4 regions of the Pseudoalteromonas sp. 68 DY56-GL68 genome follow, and region 1 is predicted to be linked to each of the others. Evidence: predicted binding sites of a transcription regulator. Region 1 holds the regulator's gene; each other region holds the start of a gene.
What was found. The regulator sigma-54, encoded in region 1, starts transcription at its own class of promoters, with help from an activator protein. The targets are predictions, from matches to a motif close to GTTGGCACGNNNNTNGNNT.

Region 1 (7,693 bases):
TTATTTCAACGTCATGGCGATCGTTCTATTTGGGTTAACCCGCCTGCATTCCCACTTGAAACAGAAGAGATGGATGGGGTATTCGGTTTACCCTATCAGCGTATTCCACACCCAAGTTATGGTGATGAGAAAATCCCTGCCTACGAGATGATCAAAACCTCAGTGAATATTATGCGTGGCTGTTTCGGCGGGTGTTCATTCTGTTCGATTACTGAACATGAAGGGCGCATTATCCAAAGCCGTTCTGAGCAATCTATCATTGATGAAATTGAGCAAATTCGTGACAAAGTGCCAGGTTTTACAGGGGTTATTTCTGACTTAGGCGGGCCGACAGCGAATATGTATAAGTTACGCTGTAAGAGCAAAAAGGCAGAAAGCACGTGTCGTCGTTTATCCTGTGTATACCCTGATATTTGTAAGCATATGGACACTGATCACACGCCAACTATCGAACTTTATAAAAAGGCTCGTGACGTTAAAGGTGTGAAGAAGATTTTAATTGCCTCTGGCGTTCGTTATGACTTAGCAGTTGAAGATCCTCGTTATGTAAAAGAGTTAGTTACTCACCATGTTGGTGGTTACTTGAAAATAGCTCCAGAGCATACTGAAGATGGCCCACTCTCTAAAATGATGAAGCCGGGTATGGGTGCCTACGATAAGTTTAAAGAGTTATTTGATAAGTATTCGAAAGAAGCGGGTAAGAAGCAGTACTTGATCCCGTATTTTATTTCGGCTCATCCAGGCACCAAAGACGAAGATATGGTGAACATGGCGCTGTGGTTAAAGTCTAATGACTTTAAGCTTGATCAAGTGCAGAACTTTTATCCATCACCCATGGCAAATGCAACAACGATTTATCATACTGAGATGAACTCGCTGCGTAATATTAAAAACAATACTGAGCAAGTAGCTGTACCAAAAGGTGCACGCCAGCGTCGTTTACACAAGGCTATATTGCGTTATCATGATCCAGCAGGTTGGCCAATGATCCGTGAAGCGCTAAAAAAAATGGGTAAGGCGAACTTAATTGGTAAAGGACCAAATTGCTTGGTGCCTGAAGAGGGCCGCAACGAGAAAGCAGCGAAAGGGAAGGGCGGTAAAGGCCGTGCAGCACTGACACGTCATACTGGTTTTAGCCAGTTTAAAAAGGCCAATACTAAACCTAGAGTGGGTAAAAATAAGCAGCGTGCAAAGTAAATATAAATACGGCCCTTAGAAGGGCCGTTTTTATATTAAATTAGATTAATAACCAGGTTGCGGTGCCTAAAAAGGCAAAAATACCCACAATATCGGTGACGGTGGTCAGCACGACACTGCCTGCAAGAGCAGGGTCAATTTTCATTTTCTTTAAGATTAAAGGAATGCTCGCACCAGCAATACCTGCTGCAACGAGATTCATAAACATTGCGAAGGCTAGCACCGCACCGAGCTTAAAGTCCCACTGCCAGAGTGCAACAACACCGGCGATTAATATCGACCAAATAACACCATTTAGTGCCCCAATGGCGAGTTCTTTGAGTAATAAAAAGCGTTGGTTGGTTTGGTTAATATGGCCAACGGCTATACCACGAATAACTAAGGTAAGAGTTTGGCTACCAGCAACTCCTCCCATTGAAGGCACAATTCCATTAAGTACCGCCAGGATTGGTAAGATTGCTAAGGTGTTTTCAAAGAAGCTTGCAACGATGGCAGCTAACAATGCGGTTAATAGGTTAACCCCAAGCCAAATAGAGCGACGCTGCGAGCTTTTCAGAACGGGTGCAAAGGTGTCTTCTTCATCATCAAGACCCGCTAGGCTAAGCATGCTATGCTCTGCATCTTCACGAATGACGTCAACGATGTCATCGATGGTTATACGACCAAGCAAGTGGGCGTTATCATCCACAACAGGCGCGGAAATCCAGTTATGACGCTCGAATAGTTGAGCAACATCACTTTCGTCCATCGAAATGAGAATAGACTCACATTCTTCATCCATTAAGTCGCGAACAATTTTGTCTGATGGGCTGGTTAAAAGTGTCGTTAATGACAAGGCGCCTAAAAAGCAGTTATGTTTATCAACCACGTACAGATCATCTGTACCTTCAGGTAGCTCACCACGTAGACGTAAATAACGCAGTACAACGTCTAATGTAACATCGGGGCGAATAGTGACAGTATCACTATTCATTAGTGCGCCTGCAGAGCGCTCCTGATAAGAAAGTGCTTGAGTCGCTCTTTCTCTATCTTGCGTATCCATAGCCCCGACAACATCTTGATAGACAGTATCAGGTAAGCTACGAAGTACTTCACCTAAGTCATCATCGTCCATGTCCTCAGTTGCGGCGGCAATATGCTCAGGTTCCATCTGGGCAATAATGCCAAGACGTACATCCTCTGAAAGCTCTTCAAGTACGTCACCACGTACATCCGGATCAACGAGTTGCCACAACATGCGGCGGATTTTATGAGGAGATGACTCAAGTAACAGTGCTGTATCGCAAGGTGCTGTTTTAGCTAGCATACCGCGCACTTGAACAAATTGACCACTATTAAGTGACTTGGTCACCTGTTTAAGTTGTTGTAGTGGGTAATCTTGTTCAAAGGCTTCTGGCATTGGCGTCCTTACAACTAAAAAAGTGAGCTCTGGCTAAATAAATACAGCATAGTTGCACAATAATAAATTTGCTGAGTTATCGTTTAAAGCAACCATTATATTAAGAATATTTGTTATATAAGATGAACGAATGACTTAAAAGTAAGATATTTAAGAGAAATTTAAATATCTAAGTTAAGTTTAACGTAAATCTTTCGTGCTTAGCAAATGCTATTCTTGCTCATGAAAGCGTTGTGCTATTAATTCACCTATTGCATTAAGTGCAGCTGTTGCATCAGGGCCTTCGCATACAACTCGAACTTCTTTACCTTGACTGCTCTCTAATAACATTAGAGCAAGTACACTGTCACCTTCAGCTTCTTTGTCATCTTGATATAACATAATTTTAGCATCAAATTGAAGTGCAAGTTGTGCAAGTACAGTTGCTGCGCGCGCGTGTAAGCCAAGTTTGTTTTGAATTAAAAACGTATTTTCAGCATACATGTTAAAGCCCTTGTTATAAGTCTTGCTCACGATGGCGAATTTTTACATTCGCATGGCTTTTCGCGAAACTTTCACCAATCGTCTGTGCTAAGTAAACAGAGCGATGCTGTCCACCCGTGCAGCCAATTGCGATAGTTAAATAACTGCGGTTATTGCGTTCAAGGTGTGGTAACCACGTTTGCACAAAGGTTTGAATCTGCCAAGTAAATTTTTGCACTATGCTATGGCTTGCAAGGTAATCTTTAACGGGTTGGTCGAGCCCCGTAAGTGGCTTAAGATCTGGCTCCCAGTGCGGGTTTGGTAAAAAGCGTGCATCAAATACATAGTCAGCTTCTTTCGGGATACCATGCTTAAAGCCAAATGACATAAAGGTAATAATGAGCTTTTTATCTTTTTTACCGAGAATCTTCTCACGAATTGACTCTGCTAGCTGATGTACACTTAAATCCGTTGTGTCGATCATAAAATCAGCGCGGGTAATTAGGACATCAAGCAGTATTTTTTCTTGCTTAATTGCTAAATCGAGCGGTAAAGAATCTAAAGAAAGCGGGTGTAAGCGTCTTGTCTCAGAGAAACGTTTAATGAGTGTTTGATCATCACTATCAAGGTAAAATAATGTTGGGTTGGCGAAACCTGGCAAGTATTCAAGAATATCATTAAATTCTTGTTGCTCTTTTGGCAGGTTACGCACATCGATACTGACCGCTATTTTGTCGTAATTATCAGAAACACTACGCACTAGCGAAGGTAATAGGTTTACAGGAATATTATCAACGCAATAATAACCAAGGTCCTCAAGGACTCGTAAAGCGACTGATTTACCTGAGCCAGAACGGCCACTGATAATAATTAATTCCATTTATGCCTCTGATGCAATAACTTGAAACAGTTCCTGATCGGTTTTTGCGCTGCGTAACTGTTTACAAAATTCTTTATCTTTTAGTCTATCAGCAATTGTTGATAAGGTCTTTAAATGAAGTTGGCAGTCTCCATCAGGTACAATGAGTGCAACAAAAATATCAACAGGGCGGTTGTCAATTGCATCAAAGTTAATTGGCGATTCGCTCACTATAATAAACGCATGTGGTTTATCAGCACCCGACATACGACCATGCGGAATAGCAATGCCTCTACCAATTCCTGTACTCCCCAACTTTTCTCGATTGAGTAAAGCATTAAGAATATCTTGCTGCGATAGATGAGGAAGCTGCTCATGAGCTAGTTCGCTGATAAATTCGAGAATTCTTTTTTTGCTATTAAAAAGGACCGCAGCTTTGCTGCAGTCCTGGCTAGTAAGTGAACTAAGTTTCATAATTTAGTGTCGAGCTAATTTCTCTTTGTGTTTAATAACTTGGCGATCAAGCTTATCAATTAGCGAGTCGATGGCCGCGTACATATCTTGATGCTCTGTAGAGGCAAACAGTTCGCCTCCGTTTACATGTAAAGTTGCTTCTGCTTTTTGACTTAATTTTTCTACATCTAGAATGACATGAACATTATTAATATGATCAAAATGCCTTTCTAGTTTCGCAAACTTGGTGTTTACATAGTCTTTTAATGAATCTGTGATTTCTACATGACGACCAGTTAGGTTTAGTTGCATAAGCATTTTCCTTCTATGTAAAACGTCTAAATCAAGCTTTTACGCTGATTAGACGGCGGTATTGCTAGAGACTCTCGGTATTTTGCAATTGTACGTCTAGCTACTTTAATTCCTTGCTCAGCCAATATATCTGCAATCTTACTGTCACTCAATGGCTTCGCTGAGTTTTCTGCGGCAATAAGCTTTTTGATTAAAGCGCGTATTGCCGTTGATGAACACTCGCCACCATTTTCTGTGCTGACGTGGCTTGAGAAGAAATATTTCAACTCAAAAATACCCCTTGGGGTATGCATATATTTTTGCGTTGTTACCCGTGAAATCGTCGATTCATGCATTTCGACCATTTCAGCGACATCATTTAGCACCATCGGCTTCATCGCCTCTGGGCCGTGTTCAAAGAAAGCCTGTTGTTGTTGAACAATACAGTTCGTTACTTTTAATAAAGTATCATTCCGACTCTCTAAGCTTTTAATAAACCACTTAGCTTCTTGCAGATGAGAGCGAATAAACTGGCTGTCACTGCTTGATTTTACAGAGCGTGACATAGCCGCATACTGGCTGTTTACTCTGATCTTTGGCATACAGTCAGGGTTTAGCTCAACCACCCAACGACCTTTAACTTTTTTTACCGATACATCAGGTATGACGTATTCAGACTCTTCACGTACGATGCTATCCGCGGGCTTAGGGTTCAAGCTATGGATAAGCGTCATCACTTCTTTAAGCTCGTTTTCTTTAAGCTTAGTCTTTTTCATCAAAGTACGATAGTCGCGACTTGCTAATAATTCGATGTGCTCAGATAAAACCATTTTAGTTTCAGCCAAATAAGGTGTATCTGCATCGAATTGACGAAGTTGTATACATAGGCACTCTTGTAAACTGCGAGCACCAATACCGACAGGATCAAATAGCTGTATTCTTTTTAAGACCGCTTCGACTTCATCAAGTTCTATTTCTTCTTCATCATCATTTTGATTAAAGCTTTCAACAATATCCTCACAACTCACAGTTAAAATACCTGAGTCATCGATAGCTTCGACTATAGCAACAGCAATTGCTTCGTCGGTCGGACTAAATGGAGTCAACTGTAGTTGCCACATCAGGTATTCATGGAGAGTTTCGGTTGACGCACCTTGGTAAATAGACTCATCTTCTGGCATTGGCCCTGACGAGGTTGAAGGGGCTGCACTCATGTACTCATCCCATGTGACATCCATTGCTAGGTCGTCACTGACGGTATCTTTATTGAGTGCATCACTGCTTTCTTGCTCGTATTCACTGGGTGCTTCTTCTGCTGTAGCTGTGACTTGTGAATCATCAGAGTCAGATTTTTGTTCGTTTTTACCGATCGCTTCTTCATTATAATCCGCTTCTTCTACTTCAAGCAGAGGATTACTATCAAGCGCTTCTTGTATTTCTTGCTGGAGATCCAATGTACTAAGCTGCAATAAGCGAATGGCTTGTTGCAGTTGTGGAGTCATTGTAAGTTGCTGGCCCATGCGCAGCTGTAATGATTGCCTCATGTATCCCTAACAATCCTTTTAAATCATTGATTGATACTACTTTGAGTAAATATCAATATGTTGTCATTATTGTAAGTCTAGCAGATGCTCTAGTCGGTGGTGTATTGGTTACAACCTGAATTGCTCGCCTAGATAGACATCGCGTACCGTTTGGTCTGCTAATACGTGTTCAGGCGTGCCTGATGCAATTAGCTCCCCATGAGAAACAATGTAGGCTTTTTCACAAACATCAAGGGTTTCTCGAACATTATGGTCAGTTATTAGTACACCGATACCACGGTTTTTCAAATGCTCTATAATTTTCTTTATATCTAACACTGAAATTGGATCAACACCAGCAAAAGGCTCATCTAGCAGAATAAATTTTGGATCTGCGGCTAATGCTCGCGCGATTTCAACACGGCGACGCTCGCCTCCTGATAGCGCCATACCTTGGCTATCTCGGATGTGCTGAATACTAAATTCATCAAGCAGGTTATTGAGTGTTTCTTCTCGTTGCTGTTTTTTAAGATCTTTGCGTGTTTCAAGAATCGCCATCAGGTTTTGGTAGACTGTCAACTTTCTAAAAATGGATGATTCTTGAGGTAAATAGCCAATACCTAATCGAGCACGATTATGCATGGGTAATAAAGTGATGTCGTTGTCATCAATGCTAATTTTACCTTTGTCGCTTGGCACTAGCCCAACAATCATATAAAAGGTGGTGGTTTTACCTGCACCATTAGGACCTAGTAAGCCGACAATACTGCCTGCTTCGACTTCTAGTCCCACATTTTTGACAACTTGGCGGCCTTTATAGCTCTTTGCTAGCAGCTCTGCTTTTAATGTACTCATGGCTGGCCTTTATCATCTTTTTTATTATCAACAGGCACTAAGATTGTATGCACACGATCCGTTGAGTTTTCGTCTTTTTCAGCACTAATTAGCTGTTGTTCCATGTCATAAGTTATACTTTTTGCGCTGACTTTTTGCCCTGCTTGTGTCACTTGCGCATCGCCAACTAATGTGAGTAAACGCTTTGCTACATCGTAACGAACTTCGTCTGCGCTGGCGCTCATAACCGTGCCATCTTCTTGTTTTTCTTCAAAGTAGGCTGGCTTACCTGTGGCAATGATAAGTGAAACAGTACCATCAACTTCACCTGCATGTGCTTCTAGGCGATCTGCGGTAATACGACGATTACCATGGGTTATTTCTACATTTTCTTCAAAAATCCCTACACCATTTTTTAACTGACCTACTTGGCGATCTGAGCTAATGCTGATAGGAGTACCCGCTTGGTCTGCAGCAGCGCTTGAAAACGCAATCAATAAGCTTGGGATTAGAAGTAATTTTTTAAGTTTATTGGTCATAGTATATGGTTCGTGTATGGTTAGTTAACTCGACGATTTCGGCTTTTAAATCGGCTTTTAAACCTTTACCGGTAATCTTTAAGTTTGGGCCTGTTAATGTAACAGGTTGTTTTGAGTACATGGTCATTTTTTCAAT
Region 2 (7,693 bases), on a different contig from region 1:
TGCATGGCATGCAAAAGACGAGCAAATTTTATCTGCGTGCCAGCAAAGCCAGTTATTTGAGTTAATTAATTCACACCCTGACGGATTTGATATGCAAGTAGGTGAACAGGGTCGCCTACTCTCTGGTGGTCAACGCCAAGCGGTTGGGATCGCCAGAGCCTTACTAAACAATCCACCGATTTTATTAATGGATGAGCCTACCTCAGCACTGGATCATAATAGTGAATCTAAGATCATTAATAACATAAAACGTAGCTGCCAAGAAAAGACTCTGATTGTTGTTACACATAGAACATCACTGCTAGAGCTTGTTGATCGGGTCATCGTATTAGATAACGGTAAAGTTGTAGCCGATGGACCTAAATCCCAAGTTTTATCTGCTTTGTCGACTCATACGGTTGGAAAAGTATCATGAGTAAAAAAGACTTACCAATTGAACAACGCTCATTCGAACGTTTGAATAAAGCGATGGATAAGCAAAAAGCAAAGCGTCCATCTATATTTTCATATTTGTTTTCTCGTTGGTTATCACCGCCGAATACTCAAGATTGGGTTGTTGACGCGCAATGGGAGAAAATGCAACAACAGCCAGCCAGTGCCAGAGTATTATTGTATTTAATTTGCTTAACTATCGTCGCCTTACTTGTTTGGTCAGCGTTTGCCCACTTAGATGAAGTTGCACGTGGTGAAGGCAGAGTGATCCCCTCTCATAAACTACAAGTTGTACAATCATACGACGGTGGCATGGTAGAGCAAATTTTTGTTCGAGAAGGACAAATCGTCAATGCGGGTGATGTATTGGTGAAGATAGATCCAACTCGTTTTATCTCTTCATTTAGAGAAAACCAAGCAAAAATTTTATCTCTAACAGCGAAAGTTGAGCGACTTAAAGCGCTCACTAAAAAAAAGCCACTTGAGTTTACTCCCGACTTAATCGAAAAAGCGCCGGATGCCGTTGCACACGAACAAGCCATGTTTGAGAGCAGTAATCAAGAGCTGACACAACAAGTTACAATCCATAAGCGCCAACTAGAGCAGCGTCGCCAAGACTATGCCGAAGCGAGAGCCGCACTGCAACAACACACTAACTCTCTCAGTTTAGCGAACAGAGAACTTTCTGTGACACGGCCATTACTTCGTTCAGGTGCCGTATCTGATATAGATATAATCCGTTTGGAGCGCCAAGTTGTAGAGCACACAGGTGAGATAAATCGAACAAAAGCAGCAATAAACCGAAGTTTATCGGCTATCAATGAAGCAAAAAATAAAGTGACTGAAGTAGAGCTTGCGATGATTAACCGTTGGAGTAATGAACTTTCAGAAGCACTCCTTCGCCTTGATGCCATTAAAGAAACAGAGTCAGGATTGGCAGATAAGGTTACGCAAACTGAGATCCGCTCCCCCGTCAATGGGACCGTTCAACGCTTATTAGTAAATACAGTTGGCGGCATTTTACAACCTGGTAGTGATGCTGTGGAAATTATTCCCTTAGATGACCAGCTCGTTGTTGAAGCGAAAATTTTACCAAAAGATATTGCGTTTTTGCAGCCAGGGCAAGAGGCTATGATCAAGTTCAGTGCTTATGACTTTGCTATTTATGGTGGCCTTGAAGCCCAGGTAACTCACATCAGTGCTGATACTATCACCGATGATAGAGATAACACTTTTTATTTAGTGCAATTGAAAACGAACCGAAACCACTTTGCCGACAATCTAACGATTATCCCTGGCATGACAACTCAGGTCGATATTATTACCGGAAAAAAAACCGTGCTTGAGTATTTATTTAAACCCATTTTAAGAGCAACCTCATTAGCCATGACCGAGAGGTAAACTATGAATGCCCTTCACGCCAGTGTAATGGAGTAACTATGCGCAGGAGTGTTTTTATTACACAAGATGAACTTGTCTCTCCACATTGGCAATCTGCATTTGCTGACTGTAGCGTACAAACATCAGTGCCTAAACGGCTAATGGCTGATAGCCTAATTTGGCTACTTGCAGAGACACCTGATTGGCTCAATCTTCTGTCGAAACTCACCGAGCAAAGAATTCCTGTGATAGTGATGACAACTGAGCTTAATATTTCTCAGCTATGTAAAGCATTAGAACACGGTGCTCGTGGCTATATAGAAGCATACGCCAGTAAAGCAATTATTGAGCAAGTTGCTGAAACAGTGAGTAAAGGAGGTATTTGGCTACCTGGGCAACTGTTATCAAACTTAGTTGGGGTGCTGTCTAATCAGCAAATTCACTACCAACACAATTGCGATTTAACATGCCTAACAAATCGAGAAAAACAGGTCGTTGATGAAGTTGTGACGGGGGCAACAAACAAACAGGTCGCACAAAAGTTGAATATCACAGAGCGCACCGTAAAAGAACATATGAGTTCTATTTTCAATAAGCTACATGTGCGAGACCGCATGCAGTTAATGTTAGCGGTTAAAGGCCATTAATCTTTCTTGCCTTCAACCGCAACAAGCCCATCGAAGCCTAGCCCCTTCAGTATAGTTTGATCACTTGGGTTTTTAACCCCTTCTGCTACCACTTTAATGCCTAAAGAGTGCGCAAGTGAACACACACCGCGAAGAAAACTTTGGTTATCTTCATTAAAGCTTATGTTATGACAATAAACACTGTCTATTTTTATTAACTCTAAACCAAGCTCTTGGATTTTATTTAATTTAGTAAACTCAGCCCCCACACGCTTAAGCGCGACTTTAGCGCCAATGCTATGAACTTGTGAACAAAAGCTTCTAAACAAGGCAAATTCTTTAATTGCGAAATTTGCTCGCACCTCAAAGCATATACGCTTAGCAAGTGCAGGATACGCAGATAACCCTGTTAAAATGGACGCCACCGCCATATCATCTTGTAAAGTTTCAGCTGAAACTTCCATTCCTAAAAGCGTATCCCCTTGAATCTGGCCATACTCGTTAATCATTAGTTTCATTAAACTCCAATCAAGGCGAGCTAATAAATGCAAACGCTGAGCCCATTGAAAGTAAAAGCCAAAGCGATATTTTTCGCCTTCAATTAATAAACTTAAAGAAATTTGTTGTTGTATTAAGCGCTCATCAAAAGTTGTTACGGGAAATAACGCGATTTCTAATTGGTTTTCTTTCAGCGCAAACTCTAATCTTTCTCGCCAAGTATCAATATCATTATGGTTGTCTTGCGTTTGTTGTTTTTCATCTACATAAGCACAGCAACCTGGTTTTGCAACGGCAACCTTCAAACACTGGTCGACTCGTTTTAAAAGTGTGGCACGGGTGTCATCAACTTCAATGTGTGTACAACTGTGTGATACCGCAAGCTCTACTGATTTATGATCTGCAACAAGTTGCTCATGGGACTTTAAAATCTGCTCACTCAAGGCTGTGAGATTACTCACATCGCTAAATAACACTAAAAAATCAACATGGGACATACGTGCAATTTGGCTTTGCCTAAAGCTGTCTTCATTCGACTCTAAAAAAGAAACTAATGACTCTGAAAAACGACGTAAAAAGTCCACCATTTCAACGCGACCAACTTGCTCTGTTAATGTATCCAAATTTATCACTCTGAATAAAAAGAGCCCCCCATGTCCTTGTGAGTTTTCTAAAAAGGTATCAAGAGTTGCATTAAAGTATTCTCGATTAGCAAGGCCTGTTAAGTCATCGTGTTGACTTTTAAAACGAATTTCTTCTAAGCGACGATTATCTTCTTTAGTAATGCGATTAAAACGTGTCGACAACAAATTCATTGATGACACAAGCTTAGCAAACTCATAGGTGCGCGGTACTTTTGACTTTATAAAGCGTTTTTCACTTAATGCCACCGCTTGTTTCATTACATCATTGAGTGGACTTAGAATTTTAGATAGAAAATAAGCCCCTGCAATACAAGCCGCCACTGCAACAACTAAAAAACTAAAGAATAAATGTACAGCACTTTTCCACAGAGCATCTTGCGTATACTGGCTATGGCTTTCAACATACAAAGTACCAAATTGTTGCCAGCCATCACTCACTTGAGCAACACCCGGCGCAACCTCTAACTTATAAAAGTGCCTAAACCAACTCGGTGCGTTTAAAGTAAGCTCCCCCGTATAAAGGCGTTTAATTATTGTTTTACCTTGTGGGTCTTGTAACTCAATTCGGTGGTAATAACCGGTATCAAATGAGGCGGATACTAAAAGCTCTATTTCAACAGGGTCTTTACTCATTTGACTCAACATCAAGGCGAGTGAGTTGGCATTATCTATATTTTTCATTCGCAACTCAGTCGTAAAGTACTCTTTTGCAGAATTAGTACTGATCAACAAACTACTCACAAAACCAATAATGATTAATAGCAAAATAGCAATCCATAGCTCTTGCTTTAAGGTAATGGTTTTATTTCGTTTGAGTCTAAATAGATTAAATACCTTCACCATCGCACTCCTTCTTTGCGTGATTGCTCTAATATATGACGCCACCGTGATAGCCTAGCAGTAGGATCGGCCACACTCTTTGTTGAATTATTGGCCCACAAGCCTTTGCTGTTAAAGCTAAAAACAGGACTAAGATCGGTCCGCTTAGCAGCAGGCAATACCTTTACAATTAAACTATCTAAAATAAGTGGTTGTGCATTCGGGTGTGTAAAGTAGCCAAGTACCATGTGCGCTTGTGTTTTTCGCGTACCAGGTAGTTGAGCTTTTACATAGATAAGCCGTAATTTATCGTCACTCACACCAAGTGCTCTGAGGCTTATATACTTGGCAATTGCGTAATCTTCACAATCACCTAATCCTTTACCAAGCGTTTCAAGAGGGGTCGCCCAATAGTCTTCTTGCTTCCATAATTGAATATCAGTTTGATAACGCAGACTACGGGCAAAAAACTCGTTAACAACAAGTACCTGTTGTTGTTCAGGTAAATTAGAAGCCTGCTGCAACATTCCTTGCCACTGCCTTGCAACAGTGACCCTATTGGCACCGAAACGCTGCTGCATCTGTTGAATAAAAGTGGTAAATTCAATAACTAAGCGATCAGCTATTGCAGAGTGACTTAAGCATAGAATAATGACAACGGTTAACCAGCAGGCATGACTGCGCCAAGTTTGATTAAAGGCAATCGCATATGCTCTAAACAGCATAGACAATTCCTAAAAGGAGAAAAGCTTGGTTAAAATGATATGTTAATGCCATTATGCTTTTGTTAAAACTAACAGTCTTAAAAGCATAGCACCCAAGCTGCAACTATGAGAATTTAGTACTTAATAATAAGTCACTTTTTTTACTTCACGCGGTTTGATTTCGCCAATATATAAGTCATGTACTCGTTTCATGTCGAGTTGCAACTCTGTGGCGTAAGTGTCGCCCACCGCATACGTTTTAATGACCTGAGCACCTTTGATAACACCCTGCACTTTGCTTTGTAGCTGATCGTTATGTGCAATGCTGTTTTGTACCGTCGTCCCTGCGGAAATCTTTTGCCCATAAACCTGTTCAGCTAACTCACGATATGCTTCAAGTTTTGAGGCTTTAATTGCAAGTAAAGTTCGTTGTGATTTGTTATCACTCGGTTGAGCACTAATGGGTGCATAACCAACGGCTTTTAAAATCGGGTAGTCATCAGGCTCGATATAAGTGTACTCTACGTGTTTATCAAAAATACTACTGCAACCACTTAGTGCAATACAGGCAGCTAGGCCACAAACTAACATTGCTCGCATAACTTGTTTCCGTTAAAAACTCATTTTCTACAAATATGCACGTTTAGTGCCAATCTGGTACATTACTTGCTCGGTACTTGGTATCAATGAACAGTGTCGCTAGGTATTTGCATGAAGTGTCTATTAAAAACGAGTTTATACAGCATGGGGCTGGCCTTTACTCTTGTTTTTTCTAACAATAGTTTAGCTCAATGGTTTGAATCTACAGGCCATGCAGTGATTAAAGATGGTGATACAAGTCAAGCCAAATCTGCCGCAATGAAAGATGCGATAACCCAAGCATTAGTGTTTTCAGGGGCGCGTGTTAGCTCTGTACAAACCTTAGTAGACGGAGTTTTGACGCAAGATCAGCTTAAAATTAGTAGCCATGGTGAGATCCAAAAAATAGAGCTTATTAGCGAAGATCGTCATAACGATACCTATGCAATTACACTTCGCTTAGATATTTTTCCAGAAGCTGAAGAATGCCCTGCAAATAAGTATGCTAAATTCATCGCAATAACACAAAGTCAGTTGGCTAACAGAGAGCAAGCGAGAATGGGCCAAATTTTTGACGTCAATAAAGCTATTAGTGAACAGCTTTATACTCGCTTAAGTAATACGCAAATGGCCGCAAAACCGACAGCATATTACAATGTGCCGTTGCGCGTGGATCATTTTTTCACCCAACAATATGACTACAGCGATGCATTACTCGAAGAGATAACCAGTCGTAGTAACTCACAATATGTATTACTCAGTCGTATCCGCGATTTATCGGTAAACCGTAAACTCAATAACGATTATGCATTTTGGCAAGATGATAGCTTTAAACGTGCTTATAAAGCCGATTATGTTTTATTTGATGGCACCACTTACGAAAAGCTATGGCAGAAAAGTTACCAAACTGAGGGAATTTGGCCATACAAAAAAACCGATATCATTGATGTGTATAGCGACCGCTTTTGGGAAACCGATTATGGTCAAGCCATCAGTGAGGTAAACCAAACCCTCACCTATGACTTACAAGCGGCTATGGCTTGTTTACCTACGCAAGGCAAAATTTTGCATATTGAGAATGGCAAATTAATAATCAACCTTGGTAAAGCGCATGGCTTACAGCAAGGGGAGTTATTAAATATTGCTCATCATAACTACATGACAGATGCGCAAGGTAATAAACTACCACATAAGATCACTACCCTTAATCAAGTGAAAATTACCCAACTCTATCAGCAGTCGGCTGTTGCCATGAGTATTGATGAGCAGCCATTACCCAACATTCAAATAAACGATATTGTTGAATTAGCTGGTGGCGAGTAAATGTTGCTGTAACCCTTTATGAGCATTTAGCCAAGCGGCTAATTGCTCTACTCCCGCAATATGTGGGTAGTGCTTACGGGTTGCAATAACAACTTGTCGTTGTTGATTAGGTGTTATTGCCAAATAATTAATTCCCTCTCGCGTCGTGCAAGCAAGTTTGGGAACAAATGTAATACCATCGTCCATCGCGACCAAAGCAAGTAGGGTTTCGATACTATTGCCCTTGTATTGGTTTGAAACTTCAACCCCTGCCGAAAAGCAAAATTGCTCAGCTTGTTCTTTAAAGCAATGCCCTTCGTTTAACATAAGTAAGTCACAATCACTTAGCTGAGTAAGTGCAACTTTCTCTTTGTTAGCTAATGCATGCTGCTCAGATACAGCTACTAAAAAGTCTTCTTTGTATAATGCTGATACATGGTAATTAGCGAGGTCAGGCACATCAGCGACAATTGCAATATCGATTTCTCCGTTATCAAGGGCGATAAGTGTTTGCGCGGTTTGCATTTCAATAAATGAAAAATGAGTGTCGTTAAAGGCTTGTTTCATTGACGTGAGCAAGGTTGGCAATAAGTAAGGTGCAATAGTGGGAATAATACCTACGTTTATTTTGCCTTTAAGGGGATCATGGGAGCTTGCAGCAATTTCCTTCAATACTTGGGTTTGCTCAAGGATTACGTTAATTTGTTCA
Region 3 (7,693 bases), on a different contig from region 1:
CTTTTACTATCATGTAAACGGTGAATGGTTAGAAAAAACAGATATTCCAGGTGATAAATCAAACTACGGTTCATTTACTCAGCTTTATGATGATTCGCAAAAAGCGATGAAAGAAGTACTCGAAAAAGCGGCGGCAAATACCAATGTTAAGCCAGGTTCTGATGAAGCAAAACTCGCTGCATTCTATAACAGTTACATGGATGAAGCTGCTCGTGAAGCGGCAGGCATCAAGCCATTATCACCAGTACTTGAAAGCGTTGATGCTGTAAAGAGCAAGTCCGATCTTGTTGCTTTAATGGCTGAACTTCGTATTAAAGGCGGTAACTTGCCGTTTGGTTGGTACGTAAATAACGACGCAAAAAACTCTAGCGAAAACGCGATGTATGTTTATCAGTCTGGCTTAGGTTTACCCGATCGCGACTACTACCTAAAAGATGATGAAAAATTCACAAAAATTCGTGAAGCTTATCAAGCATACGTCACAGCTATCTTAAGCAAAGCGGGTGTCGCTGATGCAGAATCTGCGGCTAAAGCTATTATTGATCTTGAAACACGTATCGCTGATGCACAGTGGAGCCGAGTAGAAAGCCGTGATGCAACTAAATCTTACAACAAGATGAGCGTTGCAGATGCCAACAAACTTACTGGTGACTTTGATTTTGCTGCTTACCTTGATGCGTCAGGCATCAAGACTGAAGATGTCATTGTTCGCCAACCTAGTTACCTAGAAAAATTTGCAGGTATTTATAGCGATACAGACTTAGCAACTTGGCAGAACTATCTTAAGTTCCACTTTGTTAGTAATTATTCTGCGTTATTAGATAAAGAGCTCGTTGATCTTAACTTTAATTTCTACAGCACAACACTTCGTGGTGTGACAGAGCAATCACCACTTTGGAAAAAAGCCGTTGATGCATCAAACGGTGTATTAGGTGAAATGCTGGGTAAAGTGTACGTTAAAGACAACTTCCCACCTGAAGCGAAAGCACGCATGGAAGAGTTAGTTGATAACGTAATCAAAGGTTACGCCGTTGCGATTGAAAACCTTGAATGGATGAGCCCAGAAACAAAAATTGCTGCTAAAGCAAAACTTGATAAGTTCACACCAAAAATCGGTTACCCAGATAAGTGGAGAGACTACTCAGCACTTGAAATGAAAGGTGATGACTTAGTGGGTAACTACATTCGCCATAGCGAGTGGGAATTTGCAGATATGACTGCAAAACTAGGTAAGCCTGTTGATCGTTCTGAGTGGCACATGACACCGCAAACAGTAAACGCTTACTACAACCCTGTGAACAATGAAATTGTATTCCCTGCGGCTATTTTACAACCACCATTCTTTAACTTAGAAGCAGATGATGCTGTTAACTATGGTGCAATTGGTGCGGTAATTGGTCACGAGCTAGGTCATGGTTTTGATGACCAAGGTGCGAAGTATGATGGTGACGGTAACTTACGTAACTGGTGGAGCGAATCAGACCTTGAACAGTTTGAAGAGCGCACCGGCCAGTTAGTTGCTCAATACAATGAATATAAGCCATTTGAAGATGCTAGCGTAAATGGTGAGCTTACACTTGGTGAAAACATTGGTGACTTAGGCGGTCTAACAGTTGCCTATACTGCTTATCAATTATCACTGGGTGATGAAAAAGCGCCTATCATTGATGGTTACACAGGTGATCAGCGTTTCTTTATGGGGTGGTCACAAATTTGGCGTCGTAAATACCGTGACGAAGAGTTACGTAACCGTCTTATGACAGACCCACATTCACCAAGCCATTACCGTGTAATCGGTATTCTTTCAAACATGCCAGAATTCTATCAGGCGTTTGATGTGAAAGAAGGCGACAAGATGTATATCAAACCAGAAGATCGTGTAAAAATCTGGTAATGGATTATTGATTTAAAAAAGGCTCTGAGTGAACGCTCAGAGCCTTTTTTGTATATGTTTTATTTTTCAGGAAGCATTTCAACGCAGGAATGGCTGTAAAAATCCGTACCATTTACATCAAGCGGCTTTCAGTTTATTAAAATAATTTAAACCATAATCGCATCTTTCAGATACTGGAATAATTCTTTGTAACTTTTAGCTGGTTTTTCTGCTTTTACTTCTTTGGCAGCGCCGCGCACTAACTGGCGCATTTTTTGGCGCTCAAGTGCTGGATATTGCTCAATAGTTGGATTAATTAAGTCGTCACCTTGCTTGATTAAATCATCTCGAAGCTTTTCGATTTTATTCATTAATACATCAGCTTGGTTATTTTTGTTTAGCATGATGTCGATCATGGCCTGAATTTCGTCCACGTTTTCTGTGGTACGTAATACTTTTGCGATGTAGTTTAAGTTACGGCGGTAAGCATCACTTTTATCACTGACCTTATCAGAAACAACTAACGCTTCTTTTAAATCGTGATTGAGTGGTAAACGATCACGTTGCTTTTTTGGCATTTTTGCGATTTCAGCACCCAGACCATGATATTGCATGGCTTCACGTTTTAATTCGCTTTTTGATACGTAAATAATTTCTTCTTCGATAAGTGGCTTTTTCTTCTTCGCCATAAGGATGCTCATTCAGTAAACTTAACTATTCGCTATTATACGTCATTTAGTTAATGATTAATATTAGCTGATGCACGTCTCGCAGTGTGTTAGCATTCGTTACACTATAAAAAATAGCAGAACCTAGGACACACAAGATGAAAGATCCTATTTATCAACACATTTCTGAAGTTAAAGACGCGGTCAGCGAAGTACTCGAGCATGCAAAAAAGCTCGGTGCAACAGCAGCAGAAGCGGCGATGTCGAGCACGTCAGGTTTGTCTGTCAGTACACGCATGGGCGAAGTTGAAACAATAGAGTTTAACCAAGACGGTGGCTTAGGTATCAGTGTTTATGTGGGTAATAACAAAGGCTCTGCTTCAACGGCCGACTTAAACCCTAAAACATTACGTACAGTGGTTGAAAAAGCCATTGATATCGCAAAATTTACTTCTGACGATCCATATAATGGAATCGCTGATAAAGAGCTACTTGAGTTTGCGCCGCTCGATTTAGATTTATACCACCCGTGGGAAGTAAGCCCAGAGCAAGGTATTGAACTTTGTCATCAAGCAGAGCAAGCGGCACTAAACGCCGATGAGCGTATTGTAAATTCAGACGGTGCAAGTTTTTCTTCTCACCAAGGTTTACGTGTTTACGGTAACAGCCATGGCATGATTGCAGGTTACCCGCGTACGCGTCATAGCATTAGCACTATGGTGATTGGTAAAGAAGGCGAGCAAATGCAGCGCGATTCCGCGTATACCGTAGCGCGCCATAAAGATGATTTAAATGACGCTGCAAAAGTGGGTCTCGAAGCAGCAACAGAAACCTTGGCTAAACTTAATAGCCAAAAGCTCGGTACCATGAAAGTGCCTGTTATTTTTAGAGCGGATATTGCCAATTCATTATTCGGCCATTTAGTGTCGGCAATTGGCGGTGGTGCGCTTTATCGTAAATCGAGTTTCTTGCTTGATAGCTTAGGAACTAAAGTATTTAGCGATTGTGTGAATATCTCTGAGCGCCCGCATTTATTAAAAGGTTTAGCGTCTTCGCCGTTTGATGCTGAAGGTTTAAAAACCGTCGATCGTGAAATTATTCAAGGTGGTGAGCTGCAAACTTACCTGTTAGCAAGCTATGCAGCGCGTAAACTATCGATGGCACCAACGGGTCATGCTGGTGGTATTCATAACTGGCTAGTTGAACAAACCCATGCCGATTTGAAAGCGCTATTAAAAACCATGGGCACAGGCTTATTGGTAACTGAACTTATGGGTCAAGGTGTGAACACGGTGACTGGTGATTACTCACGTGGCGCAGCGGGTTTCTGGGTTGAGAATGGTGAAATCCAATATCCTGTAAGTGAAATCACAATTGCTGGTAACTTAAAAGATATGCTTAAAGCGGTCGTTGGCTTAGGTGGTGATATTGAGCGTCGTGGCGGTATTCAAACAGGCTCTGTATTAATTGAACAAATGCAGGTTGCGGGTAGTTAATTCATCAATAACTAATCATTTTTTAAAAGCCTCACTTTAGTGGGGCTTTTTTATTTGAAAAAACGCTTTACCTAAACTTAACTTGAGGTTTTATCTTGGTGGCAGTTTAAAAATAAAAAGGAAAACTACCATGTATTTAGAACACGTAAACCTTGTTGTTAGTAATGTTGATGCCATGCTGCACTTTTATAAAGTCGCATTCCCGCACTGGCGTGTGCGTAGTCAAGGTGACAGCACATGGTCTGGAAAACCACGCAAATGGCTGCACTTTGGTGATGATTACCAATACCTTGCATTAAGTGATAACGGTGAAGATGAAAATCGTGATTTAGCGGGTCATCAAGTTGGCCTTGCCCATTTTGCTTATGTAACAAACGACATTAATGCCGTCATTGAACGTCTTGTTTCAGCCGGTTATGAAATTGATAAACACGGCCCAGAAAATCCATACCGTAAAAATGTTTATTTTATCGACCCCGCAGGTTTTGAAGTGGAGTTTGTAGAATATTTCAGTGATATTCCAAGTGAAAGGAATAATGATCTTTGATCTCGCCGTGAAATTCATTTCGCGCGGTAGTTGTAGCAGCAGGTTTACCACGCGTCATTTGTTACCCTATTGCGCGATGTAAAATCGCGCCTACAAAGGTGGTTTCGGTTTGATAAAAGCGTGAAATTTATTTCGTGTGGTGGTTGTAGGTGCAGGTTTACCCTGCGTCATTTGTTCCTATTGCGCGATGTAAAATCGCGCCTACAATATCTCGCAACTTTTACTGCACCTTGTTCATTTCTTTCCAACTGGCTTTTAGGCTATTGGCAAAGCTGATGAACTTTTCTTTCATGGTACGCTTTACTTTGATCTCTACTGAGCCTAGCCATACGTTACCTTCAATGGTAATGGTTGGGCCCTGACCTTTATTTAGAGCGACTGACTTGTTTTCTACGCTGCCAATAACGCTAAACAGTTTAGATACCACATTGACATGTTCAGGCACGTAGATTTCGTCGTTACCTAAAATACAGTTTACGTAAATAGTGACATGCTGATGCTGGAAAATCGCTTCGCTAAAGTCGAGCTCGATTGAACCTAAGCAGTTTGTGAGGTGAATTTCTTTTGGCACAAGCCACTGGCCGCTACGCTCATTTGAACCAAGAATACTGCGTAGCTGTAAGTTTTCGTTGTCGCTGCTATGGCTGTAGTGAGGTTTAAATTGCGCATGCTTATGCGATTTGTAATCTGTATCAGCTTTTAGCGCTAAGTCAGCAACAAGCTCAACAAGTACTTCGTTGCTGGTGGCTGCCATTGCTTGATCTAGTCGGCGTTCAAATGCTTCAGCTGAAATAACTGCATGACTGTAGTTATAAATGAGTTGGTCAATGACTTCTTCTCTTACTTGATCGATTGGACGATCTTCGAGCTTAACGGCCATGGTAGTTCCCTGTTGTGATTATAAAGTGATTCTTCTGTTATTCGATATAAAGCAAAGCTTAGGCCAAATTTTATTTATATAAAAATCAAGTTGTTGTGTTTTTTGGCTTATTAGCAACTTCGTTAAATTAACCATAGATTAATGTTATCTGCAATTAATTGGTTATTTTTGCAACATTGTGAACTTATTACCGAGCAGCCTGTAAATTGTTACCGAGAAGAATATGTGTCTTGAATAGATGTAATTATAACCTTTTGATATTAAAGTGATAAATAGTTGGCATCAAAGTCGCATTAAGTAATGTGTCTTTAATCAAAAGGAGAAAGATTATGAATACATTCAACAAGTCTATGATTGCCGCGTTAGTTATTGGTGCTACTAGCATGTCAGCTCAGGCAAGCAGCTGGGAAAATGAAAGTAAAGACGCTTGGATTGATGGTAAGGCAGAAACTGTTCTTTTAATGAACACAAATCTAAACAACTTTGACATCAACACAGATGTAAAAAATGGCAAGGTTGTACTAACTGGTAAAGTGAATAGTGAGCTTGATAAAGAGTTAGCAGAAGAGCTGGTATTAAGCTTAGATGGCGTAACTGATGTTGAAAACAAGCTTACAGTCGTAAAAGACATGAAAGCTAAGCACGCCAAAAAAGAGAAAGGTGATTCAGCTGAAAGTGATCTAACAGATGCCAAAATCAGCACTGTGATTACAACTCGCTTCCTATTTAATTCTGAAGTAGGTGGTACTGATATCGATGTAGATACTGACAAAGGTGTTGTAACCCTTAAAGGTACCGTTGAATCAGAAGCTGAAAAACAGCTTGCAGTAAGCATTGCAGAAAATGCTGAAGATGTTCGCAAAGTAATCGATGAGTTAACGATTGTTGCTGAATAATAAGTAATTAATGAAAGCCCAGCTTTGGCTGGGTTTTTATTTTGTTTTCAAGGAGTGAATCATGGACTTAATTCGCATTATATTGTCAGTTTTAATTCCCCCTTTAGGTGTATTTTTACAGGTAGGTTTGGGTGCACAATTCTGGATTAATATTCTTTTAACCTTATTAGGGTACATTCCAGGCTTGATTCATGCTGTGTATATCATTGCTAAACGATAATTGCACATAAGGATGATTTAGGAGCACAGCAAGGAAAAGCTGTAGGAATAATGGATTATAAACCGCAAGGAGTTACATAATGGAAAACGTAGCAAAGCATAATGGAAAGCAAGGAAGTAACAAGGCGTTATGGACAAGCGCACAATGGCAACGCTTTATGGAAAAGGTGAATGGATAATTGCTAAGGAGCGGCAAGTGGTAAGGAACCTAAAATGGATGAAGCTAGCGTAAGGAGGTGACTATATGGAACAAGTACAAACGCAATCAAAACAAGGAATGGACAAACAAGGAGCTGCTTTATGGAATCAGCAGCAGTGGCAAGACTTTATGGATCATGCGAAAGCAGTTGCGCCGCAGGTAACAGGGAAGGCTGACGATAAAAACCCGATATTATCTTCAGGTGATATCGGGTTTTTAATCACATCAGCAATTTATCTTTATAACTTAAACTGATTAACCGTTTTATTTAACGAGACTGCTAACTCATTCAAATCACGGGCTTCATCAGCCAATTCATGAGCATGATCTGCCGTGCTATTCACTAAATGGTTAATAGCCGCAAGGCTGTTATTGATATCTTCTGCGACTACCGTTTGTTGCTCCGTTGAAGTCGCAATTTGATGACTTTGATCTTGCACATTTGTCACTGATTGTGCAATGTCTTGCAGTGCTGTAAGCACAATTTGTGTTTGTTCAACAGAACCTTCAGCGCGCTCTTGTCCTTGTTGCATCATCGTTGATGCTTGCTGAGCAATCTGTTGCAATCGGCTGATCATATTACGAATATCATCAGTTGACTCTTGCGTTCTGCTTGCCAATGAACGAACCTCATCAGCAACCACAGCAAAACCTCGACCTTGCTCGCCTGCACGCGCAGCTTCAATAGCAGCATTAAGAGCCAGTAAATTAGTTTGTTCTGCAATAGAGTTGATCACATCGATGACGGCACCAATATTGCCACTTTCTTGCTCAAGACCAGCAACGACTTTAGACGCTTCACCAATGTGACTTGCTAATGCGGTCATGACTGACTGAGCCTGTGTAGAACGTTTTGTGCCATCAACAGTAATGGTTTGTACTTGTTCAGCAGCATTATTGGTATTTTGTGCATTG
Region 4 (7,693 bases), on a different contig from region 1:
CTCGGCTCATGATTAGCCGTTTTAAAAGTAAGTCAATTGTCTTCTTTAACTTCTTTTTCTATCTAGGCGTTATTGGCTTTGCTTGGCTGTGGATACAAAATATTTTCGGACTTCCCAGTGATTTTCGGCCCAGTGTTATTATTTATATCCTATCAATGGTACTACTTCAGCTCTCGATTTATAACCACGATGAAAAGTGCCGCTTTAATAGGTTAATGATTGGTCACGGCGCTATTTTTTCAGTTTTCGTATTATTTACAAACGATATTAACCAACTTGCTTTAGTTGAGGCATGCTTTACGCTAACTGTGTTACCTGCCCTTATTTACTTTACTTTTACCCGAGCACTACACAAGAGCAATATAGGCAATACAGTACTTTTGGCAGCGCAATGTATTTTACTTTTAGTGCCTATTACTCAGTTAACTATTATCACTCATTCACATAACCTACTGACACTTTACTCATTAACAGTGATTGCTCATGCCACAGTGTTTGTCATGACAGGGCTTGGCCTTATCACTACTCTGCTAATCGATGAAAAACGACGCTATGCTGAACTATCACTCAAAGATCCTCTAACCAATTTATACAATCGTCGAGGTCTTCAGTATATTTTGGAAAAACGGCAGTTATTGACTAATCAGCATGCAGCTTTTCTTTATGCAAGCGCTTTAGACATCGACTTTTTTAAAAGCATAAATGATAACTACGGGCATGAAGCAGGAGACTTAGTACTAGAAGTATTTGCCGAACTTTTGCAACACCATCTACACCACGAAGATCTTTGCTGCCGCTTAGGGGGCGAGGAGTTTCTCATTCTCAGTGTTGAAAAATCCCCAGAGCAAGCCTACCAAAAGCTTGAAGAGCTCCGCCAAATTATCGAATCAAGTCAAATTGAATATAAGGGACAAATCATTGCATTCACAGCCAGTTTTGGCCTAACTCATTGGCAACAGGCAGATACATTTGACGACTTAATTAACCGAGCAGATAAAGCCCTCTATTCGGCTAAAAACAATGGCCGTAACCGAATTGAAACCATACTTTAATCATTTGCACAGTTTAACTTTAATTCCTTTTCATTAAAAAATTTAAGTAATTAATCATAAACTTTGATCTAGGTGAAGTGCACTCAATCATATTCAGACTACACTGATACCAACGTGATTAAATTACTAGGACTTTACCATGACACACCTTGTTTCAGACCTGATGACGCCCGATCCGCTGGCTATCACCGCAGAAAACTCATTGCATGATGCTCATAACTTAATGAAAGAAAAAAACATTCGGCACATTCCTGTTATTAATGAGCATGGTGGTTTAGTTGGCATGCTGACACAAAAGATCATGATCGCTCAAGTCATGAGTATTATGGCGAACTTCAGTGCCAGTGCACTTGAACGCAAAGAAAAGCAAACTAAAGTGCAAGATATTATGGCCACTGATTTCACAAGTATTTCACCTAATCAACCACTACACGAAGTAGCTAAGTTTTTCGTTGAAAATCGTCACGGCTGTATGCCCGTTGTCGATGATGATAATAACTTAGTTGGCATTTTAACCTCTTCTGACTTTGTTCGTTTAGCAGCGGCCCTGCTCTCTTAGCGATTTCTGTTCCTCGCTTCTGCACACTGAATTTTTTACATAGAGTGTGCAGACTTTTCATATTCATTCAGTATCATGTTGGGCGCCATCAAAACAAAAACAAAAATAAACCATTTAAAAACAAAAACTTAAAATCATTTCAGATATCGGCATAACGATTGCTTCTACTCTAATAACTTCGCTTTTTAAGTAACGACTAAGTAACTTAAAAGCTTTATGGAAATACAATTTTAGAGAATCTCGGAGGAGTAATGAGTAATACATCATCAAAAGTCGCTGAATTCACGGCACCAGGCGTTAATAACGAATCAGCAGCCGATACAATTGCTATTTTAGACAAGCGCATGGTCGCTTTAATCGATTTACACCTTACTCTTAAGCATATCCACTGGAATGTTGTAGGTCCAAATTTTATTGGCGTGCATGAAATGCTTGATCCACAAGTGAGTGCCGTTCAAGAAATGACCGACACTATTGCCGAGCGCATTGCAACTATGGGCGGTGTTCCGGTTGGCACACCACAGTCAATTGTTGATCGCCGCGAGTGGAAAGATTACTCGCTAGGCAAAGGGCTAGTGTCTGATCACTTAACCGCTCTTGATAAAGTTTATAACGGCGTTAATAAAGATCACCGCAAGGCGCTCGATCAGCTTGCTGAGTTAGACCCTGTTTCTGAAGATATGATCACAGGTCAACTTGCAGAGCTTGAACAGTTCCAATGGTTTGTTCGTGCACATATTGAATCGTCTACAGGCGAATTAAAAAATTAACACTTCTATCCGAAGACCCCTTGCCCAGCTAGCGCTGGGCTTTTTTATGCCCTTACAGCCAACCTTTATGTTTAAAAAATAAATAAGGCGCGAAGCCGGACAGTAGCATAATGGCAATAGCAAACGGGTAGCCCCAAGCCCACTCAAGCTCTGGCATACTATTAAAATTCATACCATAAATGCTCGCAACAACTGTGGGAGGTAAAAAAACCACCGACGCAATCGAGAAAGTTTTAATGATTTGGTTTTGCTCAATATTAATAAAACCCTGGGTTGAATCCATCAAGAAATTTACTTTATCAAACAAAAAAGTACAGTGAGACATCAGGGTATCGATATCAAGTACAATCTCGCGAAGTGACTCACGATCTTCTGTGGGTGCGCCAAGGTAACGCAGTAAAAACGAAATGTTGCGACGGGTATCCATTAAACATAAACGTACTTTACCGTTGTTGTCCTCAAGCCGTGCAATTCGACTTACTGCTTGTTCTAAGTCTGAATCATCTTCTTCAAGTACATAGGCACTGAGGTTTTCTAATTGATGATGCATGTCTTCAAGCATATCCGCATGATTTTCGACCTTTTGATCGAATAAAGTCACCAGTAATTGTTTAGGGTTATCACATGCCACTTGCCCTTTACGAGCACGAAGTCTTAATAAACGAAAATCAGCTAATTCATCATCACGAATCGTCAATAAACAATTATCTTGTAATAAACACGCAACTGTCACCGTATTAAAACGTCCTTCATTTGGCGACATAAACAGAGCATGTACATGAAGCCCTTCATGATCAATAAAGCAACGCGACGATGCTTCGATTTCTTCAACATCATCAGCCGCAGGCAAAGTAATGTTTAAGGTACTAGCAAGGGCGCGACGCTCTTCGTCTGTTGGGTTAATCGTATCAATCCAATGGGCATTTTTAATGGATGTGGCCAATGGCGTGTCGGGGGCAGGTTCTATTTGTGTTATTACGCCTTGGTTGATTGAAAAAAATCTTAACATATGCCCCACTCTTTTTTACCCACGTGACAAAATAGTACCAGTAACTATCACGCTAAATACACTGGTTTTTCAAATAAATTTCTGGGCGCAACACAATAAATTAACCATAAGAGCAAAGCGTAATCTTCCTAATCATTTTTAAAAGTAAAAACACAAAAACCAATTAGTTATGATAATTATTTTCATTTGCGAATGAATGTATATAATGAAACAAACAAAATTGGAGTTCGCGTATGAAATACCTAAGTGTCGTGTTATTACTACTTTCTCAAACTGTGTTTGCCGAGCAACGTATTGTCAGCGCAGGTGGCACGTTAACTGAGATTATTTATGCACTAGAAAAACAACAAAGCTTAGTCGGAGTTGACCAGTCGAGTGTGTACCCTGAAGCAGCAGCTGAACTACCCCAAGTCGGTTATTACAGGGATCTAGCCGCTGAAGGCGTCCTTTCACTTAAACCTACTGCTGTATTTGCATTAGAAGGTGCAGGCCGCCCTGAAGTTTTAGAGCAAATTGCATCAACAGGTGTTAATTTACGCGTGTACAAAAAACCAGACACCGTGGATGACCTTCAACACTTGATTACTACATTAGGTAATCACCTAAACGCTAGCAAAAAAGCCCAAGCTTTAAACCAAAAAATTCAACAAACCTTACCTAAAAAAGCGGTAAAAACTGAGCTCAAAGCGCTTTTTCTTTTATCTGCGAATGACCGTGGGTTAGTCGCTGCTGGTACTGATACAGTACCAAACATGCTCTTTGATTATGCAGGCATTAAAAACTTGGCTAAAACACATCGCGGCTTTAAACCATTAAACAGCGAAATTCTCGCAATTAATCAGCCTGATTTTATTGTTGCTCCTGCACATGTAGTCTATTCACTTGGTGGCAAAGAAGCATTTTGTAAACAACCGAGTTTAACGCTATTAAAAGCAGCGCAAAGTTGTCAGTTGTTAGTGATGGACAGCTTATTATCATTAGGTTTAACACCACGCATTGCACAGGCCATTAATCAAGTTAGCAATTATAAAAATAACCTATGAGTACATTCGCTTCGATACCCTTGCAGGTGACTGCTCGGCTTTTTCCTAATAAGTGGGTTATTGCATGCGTGTTATGTATTGCTGTTTTATCTCTAGTAAGCATAGGCTTTGGCCCTGCTGGCTGGGATTGGCAATTAGCAATCGCATGGCTTGCACCTGAGTACTTTACCCAGTTTGATACACTACAAATTAACGTGGTAACACAAATACGCCTGCCACGTTTCATGCTTGCTGTAATGATAGGTTTAGTCTTAGCGCAAACAGGCACTGCAACACAAGCACTGTGCCGTAATCCCCTTGCTGATCCGTCAATTATCGGCATTAGCTCGGGAGCTGCAGTTGTTGCTGTTGCATTTATTGCGTTAGGTACTCAATTTGATTTTCAAGCTAATAAATACTTACCCTATGCAGCATTTATTGGCGCATTCGTTGTCACCCTATTTGTTTACTTAGTTGCTAAACAAGCAGGGCAAGTAAATGTAACAACATTGATTTTAGTTGGCGTTGCAATTAATGCTTTAGCCTTTGCACTCATTGGTTTATTGAGTTTTTATGCCGACGATAGTGCTTTAAGACTAATCAACTATTGGACTATGGGCTCGTTAGGTGGTGCAAACTGGGCCAATCTAAGCCAAGCAATGCCTTTATTATTGATGAGTGCTATCGGTCTTTGGTACTTAAAAGAACCCATGAATTGTTTATTACTTGGCGAATCGCAAGCACAGTATTTGGGGATCAATACGCACACGCTTAAATTCCAAATCATTATCTTAGTTGCCCTTGGTGTTGGCGCAAGTGTTGCTCTAACCGGTTTAATTGGCTTTGTAGGTTTAGTCGTACCCCATATTGCAAGACTCATGGTTGGCCCGCATTTACGAATAATGATGCCCTTATCTATGCTGCTCGGGATTATTGTTTTACTGCTCTCTGATTGGCTTGCACGTACGCTCGTTATGCCAGCGGAGCTGCCCATTGGTATTATCACAGCCCTGCTTGGTGCACCTTTATTTATCTACCTCATCCTTAAAAGTAAACACGGAGGCCTAGGTGCTTAGTTTTAGAAATCTTAATGTCAGCTACGGCAAAACACGCATCTTGCAAAATATCACCGGCGAGGTAAAGGTAGGTCAATGTGTTGGTTTGATAGGCGAAAACGGCGCCGGTAAATCAACTCTTATACATACTCTCGCAGGAACTATCCCCTATCAAGGAGATGTGACATTACACAATCAACCTTTAGCGCACTATAGTCAAATAGAATTGGCACATAAACGCGCTGTTGTCATGCAGTCTCAGCAATTGGGTTTTGCTTTTACAGTACAAGAACTGGTTGCAATGGGTCGTTATTCATACAAAGAGTCAGCTAAACAAAGTGCCAAAAAAGTAGCTCAATATATCGACTTTATGGAACTTAGTCATTTGAAGGAGCGTCGCACAACTGCGCTATCGGGTGGAGAATTACAACGGGTCAGTATGGCCCGTTGTTTAGCGCAACTTGATGCTTTTAGTGATAATAGCGAGCCTAAGCTGATGCTTCTTGATGAGCCAACATCTGCCCTTGATATGCGCCATCAACATACTCTGCTGAGTTGCGTAAAGCACTTCGTAGACATGGGAAATGCAGCTATCATCGCGATTCATGACCTAAACTTAGCCGGCCTGTATACCAGCGACATTATCATGTTGCATCAAAAACAGATTTTAGCATCCGGTGCTACACCCGATGTCCTTACAGAACAAAATTTAAATCATATTTATGCCATGCCATTGCATGTTAAGCCTCATCCATTGCATGACGCCCCTATGATCTATTCTCAACGTCAGGAGTTTTTATGAGAACACAAGCAGTCCATCATGCCAAACAATTGGTATATAAAAAAAATAGCGGTGTTATGTCGACCCTTTCATATAATTTACGTGGTTATCCATTTGGTTCTGTCACGCCTTATATGTGCGATGAGCAAGGCAAGCTTTATTTTTTTATTAGCGATATTGCACAACACACCAAAAACCTAACTCACGACAAGCGCATGAGCCTCACCGTTTTTGATGCTGCCGATACAGGGGATCAAAACGAACATGGCCGAGTAACAATTGTGGGTGACGGCTCTAAAGTACCTCAAGCATTCGCTGATGAATTGCTGAATAAATACATTGCCCTTTACCCTGAAGCTGATACATACCGTAGTGCCCATGACTTTAATTTATGGCAACTTGAGCCTGTGCGTATTCGCTATATTGGTGGATTTGGCAAAATTTTCTGGATAGAAAAAGACGAATGGCAATCAGCGAAAAAAGTGTGGGATAACACCCAAGAACAACAGATGATCGATCATATGAACGAAGATCATCAAGACGCTATGGGATTGATCTTAAAACACCATTACAAGGTAGATGCCCATGCACCTGTCATGAATGGCTTATTACCACAAGGCTGTTATATCAGAAGCCACAAGAGAAACTACTACATTCCTTTTAGTGAGGAATGTGATAGCCCACAAGCAGTACGTGTTGCACTTGTTCAGCTTACTAAAGAAGCAAGAAGTACTGTTTAACCTTTCTAATGCGAACTATAAACCCAAGGAGAAATCCATGAAGATCACACAACTAACCATAGGCTCACTTTTATTCGTATTGGCTGCATCAGCAAATGCCAACGAGTGTGAATTAACAATTGAGTCAAATGATATGATGCAATTTTCAACTAAGTCATTATCAGCCCCAAAAAGCTGTGAAGAGGTCACTGTAACGTTAAAGCACACAGGAACACTTCCTGCCAATGCGATGGGTCATAATTGGGTGTTATCGAAACAAGCTAATATTCCTGATATTGCCAGTGACGGTATGAGTGCAGGGCTTGATAAAAACTACCTTAAACCGGGTGATGAGCGTGTTCTCGCTGCAACCAAAATCATCGGTGGAGGTGAACAAACAAGTGTCACATTTAAAACAAGCCTATTAAAAGAAGGTGAAAGCTATGCATTCTTCTGCTCATACCCTGGTCACTACGCAATAATGCAAGGAACATTCTCGCTCAGCTAAAAATGCCTATGCTACTGGTATGTTCCAGTAGCATAATCTTATTAATTGTTACACAACCTCGACTAACTCTGGTTTTTTTATAAAGAAGATCATTAAAACAATTAACGCAACAGGGAATAAAACTAGGTTCATATATGCAAATATCACGGTAAGTTGGAAAATACACATAATCAATAAAAGTACTGAAAAAACCGTCAATAAAGTGGGCGTACCATGAC

Region 2: a site for sigma-54 is predicted at 5,739-5,757, ahead of NYF15_RS12475 (LPP20 family lipoprotein). Genes of this name have one in related genera too.
Region 3: a site for sigma-54 is predicted at 5,740-5,758, ahead of NYF15_RS18005 (BON domain-containing protein). Genes of this name have one in related genera too.
Region 4: a site for sigma-54 is predicted at 1,757-1,775, ahead of dps (DNA starvation/stationary phase protection protein Dps). Genes of this name have one in related genera too.

What each region holds. Positions count from the first base shown of each region.
Region 1 covers NZ_JAOCZL010000024.1:31,384-39,076, forward strand. The annotation lists gene NYF15_RS19340 (YgiQ family radical SAM protein) at 1-1,197, shown strand, start outside; gene mgtE (magnesium transporter) at 1,238-2,596, opposite strand; gene NYF15_RS19350 (HPr family phosphocarrier protein) at 2,807-3,079, opposite strand; gene rapZ (RNase adapter RapZ) at 3,093-3,938, opposite strand; gene ptsN (PTS IIA-like nitrogen regulatory protein PtsN) at 3,939-4,391, opposite strand; gene hpf (ribosome hibernation promoting factor) at 4,395-4,682, opposite strand; gene NYF15_RS19370 (RNA polymerase factor sigma-54) at 4,709-6,205, opposite strand; gene lptB (LPS export ABC transporter ATP-binding protein) at 6,314-7,039, opposite strand; gene lptA (lipopolysaccharide transport periplasmic protein LptA) at 7,036-7,557, opposite strand; gene lptC (LPS export ABC transporter periplasmic protein LptC) at 7,547-7,693, opposite strand, start outside.
Region 2 covers NZ_JAOCZL010000020.1:135,087-142,779, reverse strand. The annotation lists gene NYF15_RS12500 (type I secretion system permease/ATPase) at 1-415, shown strand, start outside; gene NYF15_RS12495 (HlyD family type I secretion periplasmic adaptor subunit) at 412-1,833, shown strand; gene NYF15_RS12490 (response regulator transcription factor) at 1,872-2,459, shown strand; gene NYF15_RS12485 (LapD/MoxY N-terminal periplasmic domain-containing protein) at 2,456-4,423, opposite strand; gene NYF15_RS12480 (transglutaminase-like cysteine peptidase) at 4,417-5,124, opposite strand; gene NYF15_RS12475 (LPP20 family lipoprotein) at 5,245-5,703, opposite strand; gene NYF15_RS12470 (flagellar assembly protein FlgT) at 5,815-7,005, shown strand; gene NYF15_RS12465 (LysR substrate-binding domain-containing protein) at 6,988-7,693, opposite strand, start outside.
Region 3 covers NZ_JAOCZL010000022.1:181,958-189,650, reverse strand. The annotation lists gene NYF15_RS18030 (M13 family metallopeptidase) at 1-1,894, shown strand, start outside; gene yjgA (ribosome biogenesis factor YjgA) at 2,041-2,562, opposite strand; gene pmbA (metalloprotease PmbA) at 2,700-4,037, shown strand; gene NYF15_RS18015 (VOC family protein) at 4,168-4,584, shown strand; gene NYF15_RS18010 (LiaF domain-containing protein) at 4,805-5,464, opposite strand; gene NYF15_RS18005 (BON domain-containing protein) at 5,794-6,360, shown strand; gene NYF15_RS18000 (YqaE/Pmp3 family membrane protein) at 6,422-6,580, shown strand; gene NYF15_RS17995 (hypothetical protein) at 6,824-7,033, shown strand; gene NYF15_RS17990 (methyl-accepting chemotaxis protein) at 7,018-7,693, opposite strand, start outside.
Region 4 covers NZ_JAOCZL010000018.1:408,081-415,773, forward strand. The annotation lists gene NYF15_RS10305 (GGDEF domain-containing protein) at 1-1,052, shown strand, start outside; gene NYF15_RS10310 (HPP family protein) at 1,192-1,611, shown strand; gene dps (DNA starvation/stationary phase protection protein Dps) at 1,863-2,381, shown strand; gene corA (magnesium/cobalt transporter CorA) at 2,434-3,390, opposite strand; gene NYF15_RS10325 (hemin ABC transporter substrate-binding protein) at 3,624-4,433, shown strand; gene NYF15_RS10330 (FecCD family ABC transporter permease) at 4,430-5,488, shown strand; gene NYF15_RS10335 (heme ABC transporter ATP-binding protein) at 5,481-6,269, shown strand; gene NYF15_RS10340 (HugZ family protein) at 6,266-6,988, shown strand; gene azu (azurin) at 7,026-7,475, shown strand; gene NYF15_RS10350 (hypothetical protein) at 7,524-7,693, opposite strand, start outside.